Regions from separate parts of the Weizmannia sp. FSL W8-1119 genome, predicted to be linked through region 2. Evidence: riboswitches for the same ligand, from Rfam matches in the RefSeq annotation. Region 2 holds a riboswitch; the other holds the start of a gene.
What was found. Region 2 has a riboswitch for thiamine pyrophosphate ahead of NSQ19_RS06840 (ABC transporter permease). Riboswitches for the same ligand answer to the same signal wherever they lie in the genome.
Positions count from the first base shown of each region.

Region 1: another riboswitch for thiamine pyrophosphate. It lies ahead of NSQ19_RS02735 (MTH1187 family thiamine-binding protein); the one in region 2 lies ahead of NSQ19_RS06840 (ABC transporter permease).

Region 1 is NZ_JBBOZL010000001.1:580,009-589,375, forward strand. Features, by position in the region: gene mmgD (citrate synthase) at 1-838, shown strand, start outside; gene prpD (2-methylcitrate dehydratase) at 948-2,405, shown strand; gene prpB (methylisocitrate lyase) at 2,421-3,347, shown strand; gene NSQ19_RS02725 (general stress protein) at 3,396-3,887, opposite strand; gene NSQ19_RS02730 (amidase) at 4,011-5,498, shown strand; TPP riboswitch at 5,603-5,706, shown strand; gene NSQ19_RS02735 (MTH1187 family thiamine-binding protein) at 5,788-6,111, shown strand; gene NSQ19_RS02740 (ABC transporter permease) at 6,062-6,859, shown strand; gene NSQ19_RS02745 (ABC transporter substrate-binding protein) at 6,856-7,854, shown strand; gene NSQ19_RS02750 (ABC transporter ATP-binding protein) at 7,851-8,600, shown strand; gene thrB (homoserine kinase) at 8,630-9,367, opposite strand, start outside.
Region 2 is NZ_JBBOZL010000001.1:1,419,784-1,429,150, forward strand. Features, by position in the region: rRNA gene NSQ19_RS06820 (16S ribosomal RNA) at 1-232, shown strand, start outside; rRNA gene NSQ19_RS06825 (23S ribosomal RNA) at 552-3,483, shown strand; rRNA gene rrf (5S ribosomal RNA) at 3,856-3,971, shown strand; partial or broken gene NSQ19_RS06835 (IS4 family transposase) at 4,266-5,624, shown strand; TPP riboswitch at 5,984-6,095, shown strand; gene NSQ19_RS06840 (ABC transporter permease) at 6,342-7,106, shown strand; gene NSQ19_RS06845 (ABC transporter substrate-binding protein) at 7,118-8,107, shown strand; partial or broken gene NSQ19_RS06850 (VOC family protein) at 8,430-8,827, opposite strand; partial or broken gene NSQ19_RS06855 (phosphosulfolactate synthase) at 8,840-9,367, opposite strand, start outside.

The DNA of each region.
Region 1 (9,367 bases), 840 kb from region 2:
GATGGATGCGCTCCGTACGGGGGTTTCGGCGCTTTCGGGGTATGATGAAAACCTGCTGGACCGTTCCCGCAAAGCCAATTTAAACCGTGCATACCATTTGCTCGGGAATGTGCCGAACATTGTCGCGAACAGCTACCATCTTTTAAACGGCGAAGACCCGGTTGAACCGCGGCAGGATTTGCCGTACAGCGCCAATTTCCTGTACATGATCACCGGCAAAGTCCCTTCGGAAAGGGAGGAACGCATTTTCGACCGTTCTCTCGTCCTGTACAGCGAACATGAACTGCCGAATTCGACTTTTACGGCAAGGGTCATTGCTTCCACGCTGTCCGACTTATACGGGGCGTTAACGGGCGCGGTGGCATCGCTCAAGGGCCATCTGCACGGGGGCGCCAATGAAGCGGTGATGGAAATGCTGAAAGAAGCCGGCACGGTGGAAAAATTCGAAGAAATGCTTTATAAGAAACTGAAAAATAAAGAAAAAGTAATGGGATTCGGCCACCGCGTCTACATGAAAAAGATGGATCCGCGCGCCCTGATGATGAAAGAAGCGCTGAAGGAACTTTGTGAGGAAAAAGGGGATCATTCGCTGCTTGAAATGTGCGAAGCCGGGGAAAAAATTATGGCGCAGGAAAAAGGGCTCTATCCGAACCTCGATTATTATGCAGCCCCAGTTTACTGGATGCTCGGCATTCCGATTCCGCTTTATACGCCGATCTTTTTCAGCTCAAGAACGGTCGGGCTGTGCGCACACGTTATGGAGCAGCATGAAAACAACCGCCTGTTCCGTCCGCGCGTCCAATACAAAGGCCCGCGCGGTTTGCATCCGCAAGATTAAGTTTTAAAAAGGCTGGACCATTAAGAGATAAAGTGAACAAAAAGCCGGGATTGAAACGCTGTCTCAAATGATCCGGGCTTTGACCTGCAGATAAAGTTTGGAAAGGGGAATGTTTAAATTGGCCGGTACAACCGCTGTAAATGAAAAAACAGGGGAGCGGGACGCCCTGATAGAAGAAATTGCCCGTTATGTGGCAGACAAAGAGATTACGAGTTCCGAAGCTTTTGAGACTGCACGTTACGGGCTTTTGGATACGCTCGGATGCGGCATTCTCGCCCTCCGTTTTCCGGAGTGTGTAAAAATGCTCGGGCCGGTCGTCCCGGGTACGGCCGTGCCGAACGGGACGCATGTGCCAGGCACTTCCTATGTGCTCGATCCGGTTGCGGGGGCGTTTAATATTGGCTGCATGATCCGCTGGCTCGATTACAACGATACGTGGCTCGCGGCGGAGTGGGGGCACCCTTCTGACAATCTCGGCGGCATCCTTGCTGTTGCGGATTTTTTGAGCCGAACGCGCGTTGCCAATGGGAAAGCGCCGCTCAAAGTGCGCGATGTGCTTGAGGCCATGATCAAAGCCCATGAAATCCAAGGTGTGCTTGCTTTGGAAAACAGCTTGAACCGCGTCGGGCTTGACCATGTTTTATTTGTCAAAGTGGCGACGGCTGCTGTTGCGACAAAAATGCTTGGTGGAGGGAAAAACGAAATCATGAACGCCGTTTCCCACGCCTGGATTGATAACGGCCCGTTGCGCACATACCGGCACGCGCCGAATACCGGTTCGCGCAAATCATGGGCGGCCGGCGATGCAACCAGCAGGGGCGTGGCGCTTGCGCTTGTTGCGATGAAAGGGGAAATGGGCTATCAAACGCCGCTTTCCGCACCCGGTTGGGGATTTCAGGACGTTATGTTTAAAGGGAAAGAACTGAAACTGGCCCGCCCGCTCGGCTCCTATGTGATGGAAAACGTTTTATTTAAAGTGTCGTATCCGGCAGAATTCCATGCGCAGACAGCAGCGGAAGCCGCAGTCAAACTCCATCCGGTTGTAGCTGGGAAACTGGATCAAATCAGCCGGATTACAATTACGACGCATGAGTCCGCCATCCGCATCATTGATAAAAAAGGGCCGCTTCATAACCCTGCTGACCGCGACCATTGCATCCAGTATGTGACGGCAGTCGGCTTGATCAAAGGCAATATTACGGCGGACGATTATGAAGACGCAGCCGCCGCTGACCCGCGCATTGATGCATTAAGGGAAAAAATGGCAGTTGTTGAAAACAAACAATACAGCATCGATTACCTTGATCCGGATAAACGTTCCATCGCGAATGCCGTACAAGTCTTTTTTGAAGACGGCACATCAACTGAAAATGTGGAAGTCGAGTATCCGCTTGGCCACCGCTTCAGAAGGGAAGAAGCGATCCCGAAAATTATCACCAAGTTTTCGGATAATATCGCCACCCACTATTCCGCGAAGCAGCAGGAAAGGATCAAAGAAGCCTGCCTTGCGGGAGAAGCGCTTGAAAAAATGGCCGTTCATGAATTCGTCAATTTATTCACCTTGTAGAAAGGATGTTGCACCATGGTTTGGATTGTCAATCAGCCGTCTTCACAGGAGGCGCTTGCCAAACGGTTTAAGGAACGCATGCAGGCACCAGGCATTTTGCAAATCCCCGGCGCGCATGATGCAATGGCGGCACTCATTGCAAAAAACACAGGGTTTGAGGCGCTTTATTTATCAGGCGCTGCCTATACCGCGAGCAAAGGGATTCCGGATCTTGGCATGATCACATCGACGGAAATGGCGGAGCGTGCACGTGATCTCGTGCGTGCCACCGATTTACCGGTTCTTGTTGACATTGACACCGGCTTTGGCGGCGTGCTGAACGTTGCCCGCACCGCCCGCGAAATGGTCGAAGCAGGTGTTGCGGCTGTTCAGATTGAAGACCAGCAGCTTCCGAAAAAATGCGGGCATTTAAACGGGAAGCAGCTCGTTACTGCATCTGAAATGTGCGAGAAAATCAGGGCGTTGAAAAGTGTGACGCCGTCGCTTGTCGTTGTAGCCCGTACGGATGCGAGAGGCGTGGAAGGCGTGGAAGCGGCGCTGAAGCGGGCCAACGTCTATGTGGAGGCAGGTGCGGACGCCATTTTTCCGGAAGCGCTCGAGTCCCGTGAGGAGTTCCGTTTATTTGCGGAAAAAATAAAAGCGCCGCTCCTTGCCAACATGACCGAATTCGGCAAAACCCCTTATTATACGGCGGAAGAATTCGAAGAAATGGGTTATGCCATGGTTATTTATCCTGTCACTTCGCTGCGCGTTGCCGCAAAGGCTTATGAACGGGTATTTGAAAAGATTAAGAACGAAGGGACGCAAAAAAATGCCCTCTCCGACATGCAGACGAGGAAAGAGCTGTACAGCACGATTTCTTTAGAGGAATTTGAAGCGCTCGACCAGTCGATCGCTAAAACGATTCTTCCTGTTACGCCTGATCCTTCATCATCAACGTAAAGAAAAAGGGCAAACCCGCTTTTTGCGCGCGGGGTTGCCCTATTCAACTTAGCGGCCGGCCTGTTTAGATTTCTCCTGCGTCGTGGAGTAGTTTTCGCCAAATTCGTTTTTCAATCCGGATCCTGTTGTTTGGCCGGAAACTTCTGCGGCAGGATCGGCTGTTCCGGGAGCGGCCGTTTCATTGAGGGCAGAAGCATCATTATCTACGAGCACAAGATAGTGTCCGGCATCAATTTCGGCCGAATAGCGGTCCAGTTCGTCCTGCGGGAGATCGAGATTGGTCAGTTTTCTTGTCGTTTCGTCATAATAGCCCGGCTTGAAGAACCCTTTGATTTTCTCCCAGAGAGAGCTGTTTTGTTCATCCGGGGCAGAAGAGGTGTGGTCCACATTTGCGCCGGTCTGGTTTTTCAATAAAGTCCCATCATTCCCGTTTGAAATAATGGAAATATCGGAAGTGCTGTAGCCTTCTGCGGTCAACCGGTCTACTGCGTTAATCGTTTCCTGCAATGTTGTGTAAATGCCAACTACTTCTTTTGCCATCTCTATCTGCCTCCTAACGGTGATAGTGCACTTTTACCCGGTAGAAAAAGGGTTAAACGGTTTTCGCAGGTTTTGACATATCCATAAAATTCAGTCAATATAAGATTGAATGGAGGGATTGAGATAGAACAATCTGCATATCTATCGTATGATGCAACAGAACTGGCCAGGCTCATAAAGCGAAAAGAAGTGAGTGTGGAAGAAGTGTTGGAGGCGGCAATGGCCCGGATTGAAAAAACAAACAGGCGTTTAAATGCCGTCATCCGGACACGGTTTGAGAAAGCAAAGAAGGAAGCGGCCGCGCTCCGTACAGATGAGCAGCCATTTGCCGGCGTGCCGGTTTTGCTCAAAGACATTTCCCAGGCGGTAAAGGGCGAGCTGCTCACATCCGGATCAAAACTGCTGCAGCAAAACCGTGCCAGAGAAGATGCTTTTTTTACGGCAAAATTGAAGGAAGCGGGGTTTATCATTCTCGGACATACAAACGTACCGGAATTTGGATTAAAAAATATTACGGAACCTGAACTTTACGGTCCGGCGCGCAATCCGTGGAATCCCCATTTTTCACCCGGCGGATCAAGCGGCGGTTCCGCGGCTGCGGTGGCTTCCGGGATGGTACCGGTTGCCGGTGCAAGCGACGGCGGCGGATCGATCCGCATTCCTGCTTCTTTTACAAGTTTAATAGGATTAAAGCCGACAAGGGGAAGGACACCAGTCGGGCCGGGACGTGGACGGCAATGGCAAGGGGCGGCCATTGACTTCGTGCTGGCAAAAACAATCAGAGACAGCGCAGCGCTCCTCGATGTGCTGCAAACTGTGGAACCCGCCGCTGCTTTTCAAACGCCGCTTTTTCCGGGATATGTACAGGAACTAAAACAGAGCGGAACGAAAAAATACCGGATCGCATTTTCGGTTGAATCGCCGGTCGGGACGCCTGTCAGCCGCGACGCAAAACAGGCTGTCTATAAAACGGCAAAATGGCTGGAGCAGGAGGGCCATCTTGTGGAAGAAGCCGAAAACGGCGTTGACGGCAGACGGCTGATGGAAAACTATTATTTAATGAACTGCGGGGAAATGGCGGCGGAACTTTCGGATTTGGAAAGCGCACTTGGACGCCCGCTTACGGAAAAAGATATGGAGCCGGTTTCGTGGGTCTTGTATGCTGCCGGGAAAAATGTCACGGCGGCAGAATACGCAAAGAGCCTTGCGGAGTGGGATAAGGCCGCAGCACAAATGGCGGGATTCCACGAAACGTATGATCTGTATCTTACGCCTTCAACTGCTTTTACTGCGCCGAAAATCGGGGAGCTTACCCAGACCGGGAAAGAGCGGGATCGATTGTTTGGCGTCACCGGGCTCCCGAAAGAAAAGCAGCAGGCGCTTGTCTATGAAATGTTTGAGCCGAGCTTAACGTTTTCCCCATTTACGCAGCTCGCCAATTTAACCGGGCAGCCGGCGATCAGCCTGCCGGTCCATATAACGGCGGCCGGGCTTCCTTTCGGGATACAGCTGGTGGCGCCGAAAGGAAATGAACATTGGCTGCTGGATGTCGCATATGCGCTTGAACAGTCGGAACTTTGGGTTGGCATGCAGGGGAATCCCTGCCTTTAAAGCATAAATGAGGGGCGTTGTGCAGGCCCGGACGTTCTAAGGAATTGAAGAATTGAAAAATGTTTGCCAAAAAGGATGATTTTCATGTTACAATAAAATGACAAGAAAAAAAGCAGGGGAGCCGGTTTTGGCTGAGAGGATGCCGTTTTGCATCGACCCTTCACCTGATCTGGATAATGCCAGCGTAGGGAGTCTCATATTGAAGCATGTTTCGGCATGTTTTGGATGGACAGGCTTTCTTGCGCATGCAATGAAAGCTTTTTTATTTGAAAAAAAGGAGGAAAATTTGATGGAAAAATCGAATCAAGTAACGGTTTCTTTTTCAGTTGTCCCGCATATTAAAAGTGATGACTTATACGGTGTCGTCGACCGCGCGATCGAAGTTGTTCAAAACGCCGGCGTACGTTATGAAGTTGGGGCAATGGAAACGACGATGGAAGGCGATCTTGACGAACTGCTTGGGATCATCAAAAAAGCGCAGGATGCTTGCGTCCAAGCCGGTGCGATTGATGTCATCACATCGATCAAAATCCATTACCGGCCAAGCACCGGGGTGACAATGGATGAAAAAATTGCAAAATATCGCGAACAAGCGCCGCAGCCTGTTCGTTAACACGGCGCTCACGGCTGCCTGGCTCATTTTTTTGCTCTTCGTCTGGCAAGGGGTAACGGCCGGCTTTCATATCAGTGAATGGATGCTGCCAAAACCGACGGAAGTATGGCAGGAATTGAAAAATCTGCAATGGATGGTTTGGCCCAATATTTGGCAAACTGCAAAAGAAGTATTGATCGGGCTTGCCTTTTCCATTATGATTGGCGCAGCGATTGCCGTTTTTATGGATATGGTTCCCGTTTTCCGGATGCTGGTCCGGCCGCTACTGGTCGTTTCGCAAACAATTCCGATTGTGGCGATTGCGCCGCTTTTCATCGTCTGGTTCGGATTCGGGCTCCAGTCAAAAGTTATTGTGGTCATTTTAATCTGCTTTTTCCCGCTGGCATTGAGCATCCTGGAAGGGTTTCAAACGGTGGATGATGACTTGGTGAAACTGTTAAAGACCATGCATGCTTCAAAAGGGCAAATTTACATGAAAGTCAAATTTCCGGCTGTGCTCCCTTACTTTTTTTCAGGTTTAAAAATTGCCGTTACATATAGTGTGATGGGTGCCATTATCGGTGAGTGGCTCGGCGCAAGCGAAGGGCTCGGCGTCATGCTGACAAGGGCGACAAAATCTTTTATGACTGCCCGCTTGTTTGCCATCTCCGCTGTCATCATTGGGCTCACATTTCTTTTATACGGCGCTGTTGAATGTTTGCAAAGGCTATCCGCACCATGGGTATATCGAAAGGAAGATCATCAATGAAGAAAATTTTAATCATGTTGCAGGCGGCCATGTTGCTGCTTGCTGCCGGATGTGCCGGCAGCGGGCAGAAGGACAGCAGCAAAAAAGCGTTGCAAAAGGTGACGGTTGTGCTGGACTGGTTTCCGAACACCAATCATACCGGCCTGTATGTGGCTAAAACAAAACATTATTTTCAAAAGCAGGGCCTAGATGTGAAAATTATCCAGCCGGGAGACAATATCACGGCTGAACAGATGGTGGCCTCCGGGAAAGCGGATTTCGGGATCAGCTATCAGGAAAATGTCACCACGGCAAGGACGGAAGGAATCCCGATTGTATCCATTGCCGCGATCATCCAGCACAATACTTCCGGCTTTGCTTCTTTGAAAAAAGACAACATCACTTCTCCGAAAGATTTTGAAGGTAAACGCTACGGCGGCTGGGGTTCGCCGTCTGAAGAAGCTGTCATCAAAACGGTCATGGAAAAATACGGCGCCGACTACAGCAAAGTAAAAAATATCGTGCTCGGCCAGACGGATTTTTTCAAATCAATCGGACGTGAAGCGGATTTTGAATGGATTTATTACGGCTGGGACGGCATCCAGGCAGAGCGGAACGGGAAAAAACTGAATCTTATCATGGTCAAAGATCTCGACCCTGCGCTTGATTATTACAGCCCGGTCATCATTACAAGCGAAAAACTGGCCAAAGGGGATAAAACCCTTGTCAAATCTTTTATGAAGGCTGCGGCGCAAGGTTATACATTTGCGATCAAGCACCCGGAACAGGCTGCCGATATCCTGATTCAGGACGTGCCGGATACAAATAAAGGGCTTGTCCGCGCCAGCCAGAAGTGGCTGAGCACGAAGTACCAGGACGATGCCGCGGAATGGGGGGTACAGAAGGAAGAAGTGTGGCGCCGTTATATGGACTTCCTTTATGACCATAAAGTCATTAAGAAAAAAATTAACATCAAGGCTGCCTACACAAACGAATTTCTTCCAAACCGGCCATGACGTATTTGCAATTGGAAGACATTACGAAAACATTTGGAGGGAAAAAAGTGCTCGACGGCATTTCCGCAACGATCCAAAAAGGTGAGTTCTGCGCTTTTATCGGGCCGAGCGGGTGCGGAAAAAGCACGCTGTTAAATATCATTGCCGGGATTGAAAAGGCGGATGGCGGCAAAGTGATGCTTGGCGGCAAACCGGACGGGGTTCAGGATGCCGCCGGTTTCATGCCGCAGCAGGATTTGCTTCTGCCCTGGCGGACGGCACTGCAAAACATTGTCCTACCGCTTGAAATAAAAGGGGTGCGGAAACGGGAACGAATTTTGCGGGGGATGGAGGTACTCCGGCAGTTTGGCCTTGAAGATTACGCCGGCCACTATCCCGCCTCGCTCTCGGGCGGCATGCGGCAGCGGATCAGCTTTTTGCGCACGTATTTATGTGAAAAGCCGGTTATGCTGCTGGATGAACCGTTCGGAAAACTCGATGCTTTTACAAAAATGGATGTCCACCGCTGGCTGCTTGAATCATGGGAGAAAGGAAATCAGACGATTCTTATGGTTACCCATGATCTTGATGAAGCCGTGCTGCTATCGGACCGTGTTTTTGTCATGTCGCAGCAGCCGTCCGTCATCATCCACGAATTGAAGGTGCATTTGCCGCGCCCGCGGAAATGGGAGATGCTCTCTTCGGATGTGTTGAAAAAAGACAAAGATGAACTGTTAAGAGAGCTTGCCTCATTTTTGGGGAAATAAAAAAGGTTTGGAGAGGCTCCAAACCTTTTTTACAAGTTCAGCATATTGGATGCTGCATATTTTTCGACGGAAAGGCCGGTGCGGTCAACTTTGGCCGGTTCAACCAGCACATGCGGGAAATGGGCGCGGATCGTTTCTGCCATGGCCTCTGCCTCTTCGAACGGTACGAGCGAAATAACCGTCGGGCCGGCGCCGCTAATGACCGTCCCGTATGCGCCGAGTGATTTGGCCAGCCTGCGGATCTCCAAAAATTCGGGGATCAATTTTGTCCGGTATGGCTCGTGAAAACGGTCTTGTTCCATCATCTTTCCAGCCAGTTCGTACTGGCCACTTATGAGCGCCGCAATAAAAAGGTTGCTGGCCGCGCTCCCTTTTACCGCTTCTTTCCGCGCATAAAAATCAGGAAGCACTCTGCGCGCATCTTCCGTTTTCAGCTCATAATCGGGAATAAAAAGGAGCAAATCCGCCATGATGTCAAAAAACGGCATGACTTCAAACCGTCCGTCCCCGCGCTCGGCTGAAACAACGAGCCCGCCGAACAGGGATGCCGCGACATTATCCGGATGCCCCTCGATCCGCGAGGCAATGTCCAGCTTTTCCGCAAGCGAAAGCCCGAGATTTCCGGCAAAGTTGGCAAGTTCAATGCCGGCTACAACGGCTGAGGCGCTGCTGCCAAGCCCGCGGGCAAGCGGAATTTCACTGTCAACAATGACTTTGCACGGGGCCAGCCGGCTGCCATATAAATCCGCAACCTGCCGCGCAATTTT
Region 2 (9,367 bases):
GGCTGCAACCCGCCTGCATGAAGCCGGAATCGCTAGTAATCGCGGATCAGCATGCCGCGGTGAATACGTTCCCGGGCCTTGTACACACCGCCCGTCACACCACGAGAGTTTGTAACACCCGAAGTCGGTGAGGTAACCTTTACGGAGCCAGCCGCCGAAGGTGGGACAGATGATTGGGGTGAAGTCGTAACAAGGTAGCCGTATCGGAAGGTGCGGCTGGATCACCTCCTTTCTAAGGGGAAAAGCGTAGGGCGCTCGTTCATCGGCGTACGGATTTCGAAGTCTTCGACTGAGATAAAGGAAACACGATGAGCCTTAAAGGCGAATCGATGCCCGCTTATCGTAGGGAGAAGACGTAGAAATACGCTAGCCGATAGCGCCCGGAGCTAGACATAAAAGGAAAACCTTCGGTTTTCCGAAATTAAGTTTGGCGTTTCCGTTTTGTTCAGTTTTGAAGGTCCAATCCTTCAGTATGTGTTCTTTGAAAACCGGATAGGAGAAATAAACCAAGTAAACCGAGAATCGCTTATTTTTGGATTTAAACCTTTTATGGTTAAGTTAGAAAGGGCGCACGGCGGATGCCTTGGCACTAGGAGCCGATGAAGGACGGTACAAACACCGATATGCTCCGGGGAGCTGTACGTAAGCTTTGATCCGGAGATTTCCGAATGGGGAAACCCCCTGTCTTTAATCGGACAGGATTCCTGCCTGAATCCATAGGGCAGGAAGGGCACACCCGGGGAACTGAAACATCTCAGTACCCGGAGGAAGAGAAAGCAATTGCGATTTCCCAAGTAGCGGCGAGCGAACAGGAAACAGCCCAAACCGGAAGGCTTGCCTTCCGGGGTTGTAGGACACTCATATGGGAGTTACAAAAGAACGGGGTAAGTGAAGCGGCCTGGAAAGGCCTGCCGGAGAAGGTAAAAGCCCTGTAACTGAAACTTCGTTCTCTCCCGAGTGGATCCTGAGTACGGCGGGACACGAGGAATCCCGCCGGAATCCGGGAGGACCATCTCCCAAGGCTAAATACTCCCTAGTGACCGATAGTGAACCAGTACCGTGAGGGAAAGGTGAAAAGCACCCCGGGAGGGGAGTGAAAGAGATCCTGAAACCGTGTGCCTACAAGTAGTCAGAGCCCGTTAACGGGTGATGGCGTGCCTTTTGTAGAATGAACCGGCGAGTTACGGTCTCATGCAAGGTTAAGCTGAAGAAGCGGAGCCGCAGCGAAAGCGAGTCTGAACAGGGCGAAAGAGTATGAGGCCGCAGACCCGAAACCAGGTGATCTACCCATGTCCAGGGTGAAGGCAAGGTAACACTTGCTGGAGGCCCGAACCCACGCACGTTGAAAAGTGCGGGGATGAGGTGTGGGTAGCGGAGAAATTCCAATCGAACTTGGAGATAGCTGGTTCTCTCCGAAATAGCTTTAGGGCTAGCCTCAAGCGGAGAGTTTTGGAGGTAGAGCACTGTTTGGACGAGGGGCCCTCATCGGGTTACCGAATTCAGACAAACTCCGAATGCCAAAAACTTATGCTTGGGAGTCAGACTGTGAGTGATAAGATCCATGGTCGAAAGGGAAACAGCCCAGACCGCCAGCTAAGGTCCCAAAGTATACGTTAAGTGGAAAAGGATGTGGCGTTGCTTAGACAACCAGGATGTTGGCTTAGAAGCAGCCATCATTCAAAGAGTGCGTAATAGCTCACTGGTCGAGTGACGCTGCGCCGAAAATGTACCGGGGCTAAACGTATCACCGAAGCTGCGGATGGACACCGTTTGGTGTCCGTGGTAGGAGAGCGTTCTAAGGGCGTTGAAGCCGGACCGGAAGGACCGGTGGAGCGCTTAGAAGTGAGAATGCCGGTATGAGTAGCGAAAGAAGGGTGAGAATCCCTTCCACCGAATGCCTAAGGTTTCCTGAGGAAGGCTCGTCCGCTCAGGGTTAGTCGGGGCCTAAGCCGAGGCCGAAAGGCGTAGGCGATGGACAACAGGTTGATATTCCTGTACCGCCTCTTCACCGTTTGAACGATGGGGGGACGCAGGAGGATAGGGCAAGCGCGACACTGGTTGATCGCGTCCAAGCAGTTAGGCCGGTGCGGAGGCAAATCCTTCGCGCCAAGGCGGAGCTGTGATGGCGAGGGAAATTAAAGTACCGAAGTTCCTGATTCCACACTGCCAAGAAAAGCCTCTAGTGAGGTGAAAGGCGCCCGTACCGCAAACCGACACAGGTAGGCGAGGAGAGAATCCTAAGGTGAGCGAGAGAACTCTCGTTAAGGAACTCGGCAAAATGACCCCGTAACTTCGGGAGAAGGGGTGCTTTTTGGGGTGTATGCCCCGGGAAGCCGCAGTGAATAGGCCCAGGCGACTGTTTAGCAAAAACACAGGTCTCTGCGAAGCCGCAAGGCGAAGTATAGGGGCTGACACCTGCCCGGTGCTGGAAGGTTAAGGAGAGGGGTTAGCCGCAAGGCGAAGCTCTGAACTGAAGCCCCAGTAAACGGCGGCCGTAACTATAACGGTCCTAAGGTAGCGAAATTCCTTGTCAGGTAAGTTCTGACCCGCACGAAAGGTGTAACGATCTGGGCACTGTCTCAACGAGAGACTCGGTGAAATTATAGTACCTGTGAAGATGCAGGTTACCCGCGACAGGACGGAAAGACCCCATGGAGCTTTACTGCAGCCTGATATTGAATTTTGGTACAGCTTGTACAGGATAGGTAGGAGCCTTGGAAACCGGAGCGCCAGCTTCGGCGGAGGCATCGGTGGGATACTACCCTGGCTGTATTGAAATTCTAACCCGCACCCCTTACCGGGGTGGGAGACAGTGTCAGGCAGGCAGTTTGACTGGGGCGGTCGCCTCCTAAAAGGTAACGGAGGCGCCCAAAGGTTCCCTCAGAATGGTTGGAAATCATTCGCAGAGTGTAAAGGCATAAGGGAGCTTGACTGCGAGACTTACAAGTCGGGCAGGGACGAAAGTCGGGCTTAGTGATCCGGTGGTTCCGCATGGAAGGGCCATCGCTCAACGGATAAAAGCTACCCTGGGGATAACAGGCTGATCTCCCCCAAGAGTCCACATCGACGGGGAGGTTTGGCACCTCGATGTCGGCTCATCGCATCCTGGGGCTGTAGTCGGTCCCAAGGGTTGGGCTGTTCGCCCATTAAAGCGGTACGCGAGCTGGGTTCAGAACGTCGTGAGACAGTTCGGTCCCTATCCGTCGCGGGCGCAGGAAATTTGAGAGGAGCTGTCCTTAGTACGAGAGGACCGGGATGGACGCACCGCTGGTGTACCAGTTGTCTTGCCAAAGGCATCGCTGGGTAGCTATGTGCGGAAGGGATAAGTGCTGAAAGCATCTAAGCATGAAGCCCCCCTCAAGATGAGATTTCCCACAGTTTAACTGGTAAGATCCCTGAAAGATGATCAGGTTGATAGGTCCGGGGTGGAAGCGCGGTGACGCGTGCAGCTGACGGATACTAATCGATCGAGGACTTAACCAAATAGAAAAGCGAAGGTGCCTTGTTTAGCCCCGACAAGCGAATGTTCTGACCGGCATGGAGCCGTCTTTTGGCTCCGTGACGGGCAGGTTATTCGACCTCGAGGGGCTAGGCACCGGAGCTGGACAATAGAAAAGCGGAAGCGCCTTGGTCATCGGCGTACGGATTTCGGAGCTTTCGACTGAGATAAAGGAAACACGGCGAGCCCCTAAAGGCGAGTCGATGCCCGCTTATCGTAGGGAGAAAGCGCAGAAATACGCTAGCCGATAGGCGCTGGAGCTAGACAATTTTCAAAGTTAGAAACCAAAGCTATTCTCCGTTTACAGTTTTTTCTCCCATCCGGTTTTCAGGGAACACATCCCAAAATTATACAGGTCCGGTGATGATGGCGGAAAGGCCACACCCGAATACATCCCGAACTCGGAAGTTAAGCTTTCCAGCGCCGATGGTAGTTGGGGGTTTCCCCCTGCGAGAGTAGGACGTTGCCGGGCCAAAGTAAGCCGCAGATTATAATCTGCGGCTTTTTATTATGATTCATCGTCTTGTTAAACAAAAATGAAGTGTGCGGTAGGGGAACTTTACAAAAAATAGTAATCAAGTTTCCCAAACCCGCTTTAATTAGAAACAGGTTTGGGCTTTATAGATTATCGTCTAAAACTTGAAACACTAAAATTCATTCTCATTACTTGTCTTACAAGGGTTTAGAGCAAAAATAAAAGCATGAACACTGGAAACTCGGTATAATTGAAGTGCTAACTAACAATTAATCGAGGAGTGTTCATGTTATGAAAATTATAACACAAAACGACCATCAGTCTCTTGAAGTTTTATCTTCAATCGAAGCATTTTTTTTTTGCGTTTTCGCTTATCTCAAATTGCGAAGGTTTCAAACGCTGTAAAGACAAAAGGTGTTCCATTTCGAACGCTGTTCTGTTATTTGATCAGTACACTTTTCTCAAACAGATCTGCATACCGTGATTATTTGAAGCATCAAGATCAGCTCGGATTCTCAGATAAGACCTTCCGTAATCTGCTGAATAACGGCAAAATCAATTGGCAAAAGTTCTTGGTTTTGCTCTGCCGCCGTATCATTGTGTTCATCGAACCCTTGACCGAACCAACACGCCGGAATGTATTCATTGTGGATGATTCCATGTATGAGCGAGCCAGCGCAAAGTATGTTGAACTTGCGGCGTTTCAGTTTGACCATGCGAAACACAAACATACCCGTGGCTTTCGGTTTCTTCAACTCGGTTGGAGTGACGGCAATACATTCCTTCCTGTTAACTTTTCCTTGCTTTCTGGCAAGAATCAAGTGTGCAGCCCAAAATCCATTGACGGCCGTACATTTTCAGGAAAGCGTAAGATTCAGGCACAGCGCAAAGCAACCAATGTAGTGTTGGAATTGTTATCATCAGCCTTGTCTCAAGGAGTGAATGCTTCCTACGTCTTGTTTGATTCCTGGTTTTCTAGCCCTAAGATGTTTCATCAGTTGCGTGAAATGGGACTTCATGGAGTAGCCATGGTGAAACGTTCTAAGAAAGTTTATTACCAGTTCAACGGTGGACTGATGGATGTGAAAACGATCTTTAACACCCAGAAGAAACGTCGCGGACGTTCACGCTATCTGTTATCCGTTCTTGTTGAAGCAGTTGACGGGGAAACGTCGGTGCCAGTCAAACTCGTTTATATCCGCAACCGCAATAAACGAAATGATTACCTTGTCTTGGCGACAACGGACACCCGGCTCTCTGAAGATGAAGTTATTCAGCTTTACGGAAAGCGCTGGTCGATTGAAGTATACTTCAAGATGTGTAAATAGTACCTCCGCCTGGCAAAATATCAAGGATTGTCTTATGACGGTATCTTTGCACATACCGCTCTTGTCGCAATTGGTTACTCAATCCTTGCAGTCCAACACCGTGAACAGGTAGATGATCGGACCCTGGGTGAGTTGTTTTATCTCATGGTTGATGAACTTACTGACATCACCTTCGCAGAAGCGATTCAACAATTGATTGATTTATTTAAAGAAGCTTTTAAGGATGAGTATATCCTTTGTGAAGAAGTACTAAATACTACTTTGAGCAATTTAAAAAAAGTTATCTGTCAGCTATCAAAAACACCTAATTAAAGCAGCTTAGCTCTAAATTAGACGGGATAACCGCAGTGGCGACAAGGAGTTTGCACGATTTTCGTACTTTCAAGTTTTAGTTATTAATATCATGGCCTGGGAATCGGAAATTTGCAAGGCCAGTATCATGGTACAAAAAACGATCAGGCCCATTTTTAAAACGGGAAAGCCGGAGAGAAAGCGGAATCCTTCAGTTAGCGCGAACTTTTCCCGATGTTCAGGATCTCTTTTTACCGGGGCCTGTAATGTTGGCTCCTTTATTCCAAACAGCAGGAGGGCAGAAAGGGAAGAAAGAAAATTGAATTAAAAAAAGCCTGCACCACTTTACACAGGCAAATAGAAAGCCTATAATGGAAGAAAGTGAATATTTCAGACTACTAGGGGTGCCCGGATTGGCGGGCTGAGAGAAAAACATTTGGTTTTTCAACCCTTTGGACCTGATCCGGATCATGCCGGCGTAGGAAAGTAGGGATTTTGGGAAATTTTCTTGCTTATTAAAGTCAGGTCTTTTACAGGCCTGGCTTTTTTCTGTTGGAAGGGAGGGAAAATAGCTGCTTTTAGGGCGGTAACCGGAAAAACCTCGTCAATGACGACGGGCAGGAAGAAATAAAAACAAAAAGTAGGTGGAAGATTGCTATAGCAGGAAAAAATTCAAATGGTTGAACGGGCTTTGGAACGGTTTGCAGCTTGTACATATTGGAAGTTCGGATGAAAGGAGGTTTCCTAAATGAAGTGGCGAAAATGGCTGGGGGATTACGGACTTTTTTGCGTTACGATGCTGGTCTTGATAGCCGGCTGGCAGTGGGTCATACAGAAAGGGGTGATCCCGTCTTTCATTTTGCCGTCCCCTACCCAAATCTATGCATCTTTCATAGAAAATCACAGGCAACTAATAAATGTGCATTTGCCTGCGACAGTGGAGGAAGTCGGCATCGGTTTTCTTTTATCTGTTGCGGGTGGAGTGATGATCGGTGTCATCATGTATGTCTCCAAAACGGCTGAAAAAATCTTTTATCCGTTTCTTGTTATTTCGCAAACGATCCCGCTTGTCGCCGTATCACCTGTTTTTATGATGTGGTTCGGCTATTCAGTTTGGAGCAAGGTAGCGATTATTGTGTTAACGGCTATCTTTCCGATTGTAATCAGCACTTTTGACGGATTAAAAACCGTCGATCCCGCCTATCTGAATTTGTTTCGGACAATGGGCGCCAGCCGTTGGGATATTTTCCGAAAACTTTCTGTCCCGATGGCCCTTCCCCAATTTTTATCCGGCTTGAAATTATCGGTTGTATATTGTGTCAGCGGGGCAGCGATCGGGGAGTGGCTTGGCGCAACTGCGGGGCTTGGCTTTTTTAGCAAGCGAATGTCTGGGTATTTGCAGTCGGGCGCTGTTTTTTCGGCCGTTTTTCTTTTGGCTGCACTCGGCATGGGATTATTTTTGCTTATTTATGGGATGGAAAAAAGCTTATTGAAAAACAGAACAAAAATTTAGGGGGATGTTCAATGAAGAAACGATGGGTAATGGTCGCTGTACTGGCGTGTATGCTAGGTGCCTGCAGCAATCATTCGCAGCAAGCAACGAAACATGCGCAAAAAGTAACGATCATGCTGGATTGGTATCCAAATGCGGTTCATTCTTTTCTTTATGTAGCCAAGGAAAAAGGCTATTTTAAAGCGCAGGGCCTTGATGTCAGCATCAAAATGCCTTCTGACACAAATGACCCGTTAAAACTTGCGGCTGCGAATCGAATTGATATTGCATTAAGTTATCAACCCCAAGTGTTAATCGCGCGCGATGAGAATATTCCGGTCCAATCTTTTGGCACCGTCGTCCGCCATACGCTGAACCGTGTGATGGTGCCAGCTTCAAGTGGTATCCGCTCACCGAAAGACCTGGCGGGCAAAACGGTCGGCTATTCTTCCATTCCGCTGGAAGAAGCAGTCGTTCGGACAATGGTCAAAGCAGACGGGGGCGATCCGGACAAGGTGAAAACAGTGGATGTTGGCTATGATTTAATCCCTGCTCTGACAGCCCGTAAAACTGATGCGATCGTCGGCGGTTTTGTTAATCATGAACAGTTGCTGCTGGAAAAGGAAGGCGTACCCGTTAGAGCATTCAATCCGGCAAAATACGGTGTTCCGGATTATGCCGAACTCGTTTTCATCGCAAACGAAAATAAGCTGAAACAGCAGCCAGACATTTTTAAAAAATTTCTTGCTGCCGCCGAAAAAGGCCAGCAATATGTCAAAAAACATCCGGAAAAGGCGCTTGCCATTTTGTTAAAACATGAAGATGCCTCTTCACCGCTGGATAAAAATGTGGAAACGAAGAGCCTGCACATTTTGCTGCCGCTGATGAGCGAAAAAAATAAAACGATTGCCGATCAGGGCCTGAAAAAATGGCAAGACGTTTCGGATTGGCTGTACCAGACAAAGATCACAAAAACACATGTCAATGCCGCAAAAGCTTTTGTCCATTTAGAAAATAAATAAGGAGCATTCTGGAAGCCAAATCGCTTTGGCTTCCGCCAGCATGGGATCACAAAACCGGGTGGCGGAACATGCAGAGTATGTTATTCGCTTCAAGCGCTGCATGTTCCTGCGGGAAGCCGCAAAAAAACCGCAGCTGTATGCCTGCGGTTTGCATGTTAAGCCTAAAAAGGGCCTCCGGGGCTTTGCCATCCTGCTGAACATAACGATCAAACGTCTCGGGCCAGGAAAAAACGCTTATCGCCTGGCCCAAATGGCAAAGCATGCGATGCGGCTCTTTCCGGAAAAAGCCGCATCGCATGCTTTGAGCAATGAATGGGACTGGTTAATACACCATGCTTTCATCGTGGTAATATTTAAATTCGAGCAAGTTGTTGGAGGGATCTTGGAGGAAAAATGTCCAAGTTCCTCTTGCCTGCCCCCAAACCGGACCATTTTCTCCTGGAAAAATGCCAAGCGGTTTTTCTTTGCAGATTGGAGGGTTTCCTCAAATGCTGCTTTATCCAAAAAAGTAATGCCGAAATGGCGGGGATACATTTTCGGGTTGGGGTCTATTTTTTCAGGGCTCAGATGGCAGACAAGCTGGTCCCCGAAAAAATTGAAAGTGACCCGGTCATCATACCGGCGCGCCACCTTACAGCCTAATTTCTGATAGAAATCGGCTGTTTCATCAAGATCTTTGCACGGGATCGCCAAATGAAAAATTTTATCCGTTTCTCTCATGGGAATCTCCTCCAATAAAAAAGTATCTGATCGCAAACCGAGCCTTAATGTTTCAAGCGCAAGGGCATCCGAAAAAGGGATGTTGGCCAGATTGGCATCCGGGCCGAGCTGTTGGATAAAAAAAGCCTGGAGCTGCTTGTTGGGTGCTTCGAAAATGAAAGCATCGCGGGGAATCCCCGAGTCCAGGATGGCCGCAAACATCTCCTCCCGTATTTCCCCGTCCCCGTTGCAAATGCCGCTCGTGCCGCTTTCCCTTGCCTCTGTCATCACTTTATATGCGCCTGCTTCTAAATCCCGGCTAATCGATTCCAGCCATAACGCGGGCGTATCGGCTATTGATTTGGCAGTATCTTTTGAGCCGACTTCACTTAACACTTTAAACTCCTTTGAAAACTCCGCAATATAGCGGCATTTTTCCGGATTGGACAGCGGCAGGGTGCCATTTGAGATTTCAACATATTCGCATGCAAACCGCCGGCAGTATTGAACGTACCGATCCGTTTTTCCCTGGCTGGCAAACTTTTCAAATAAAGTGCCGCC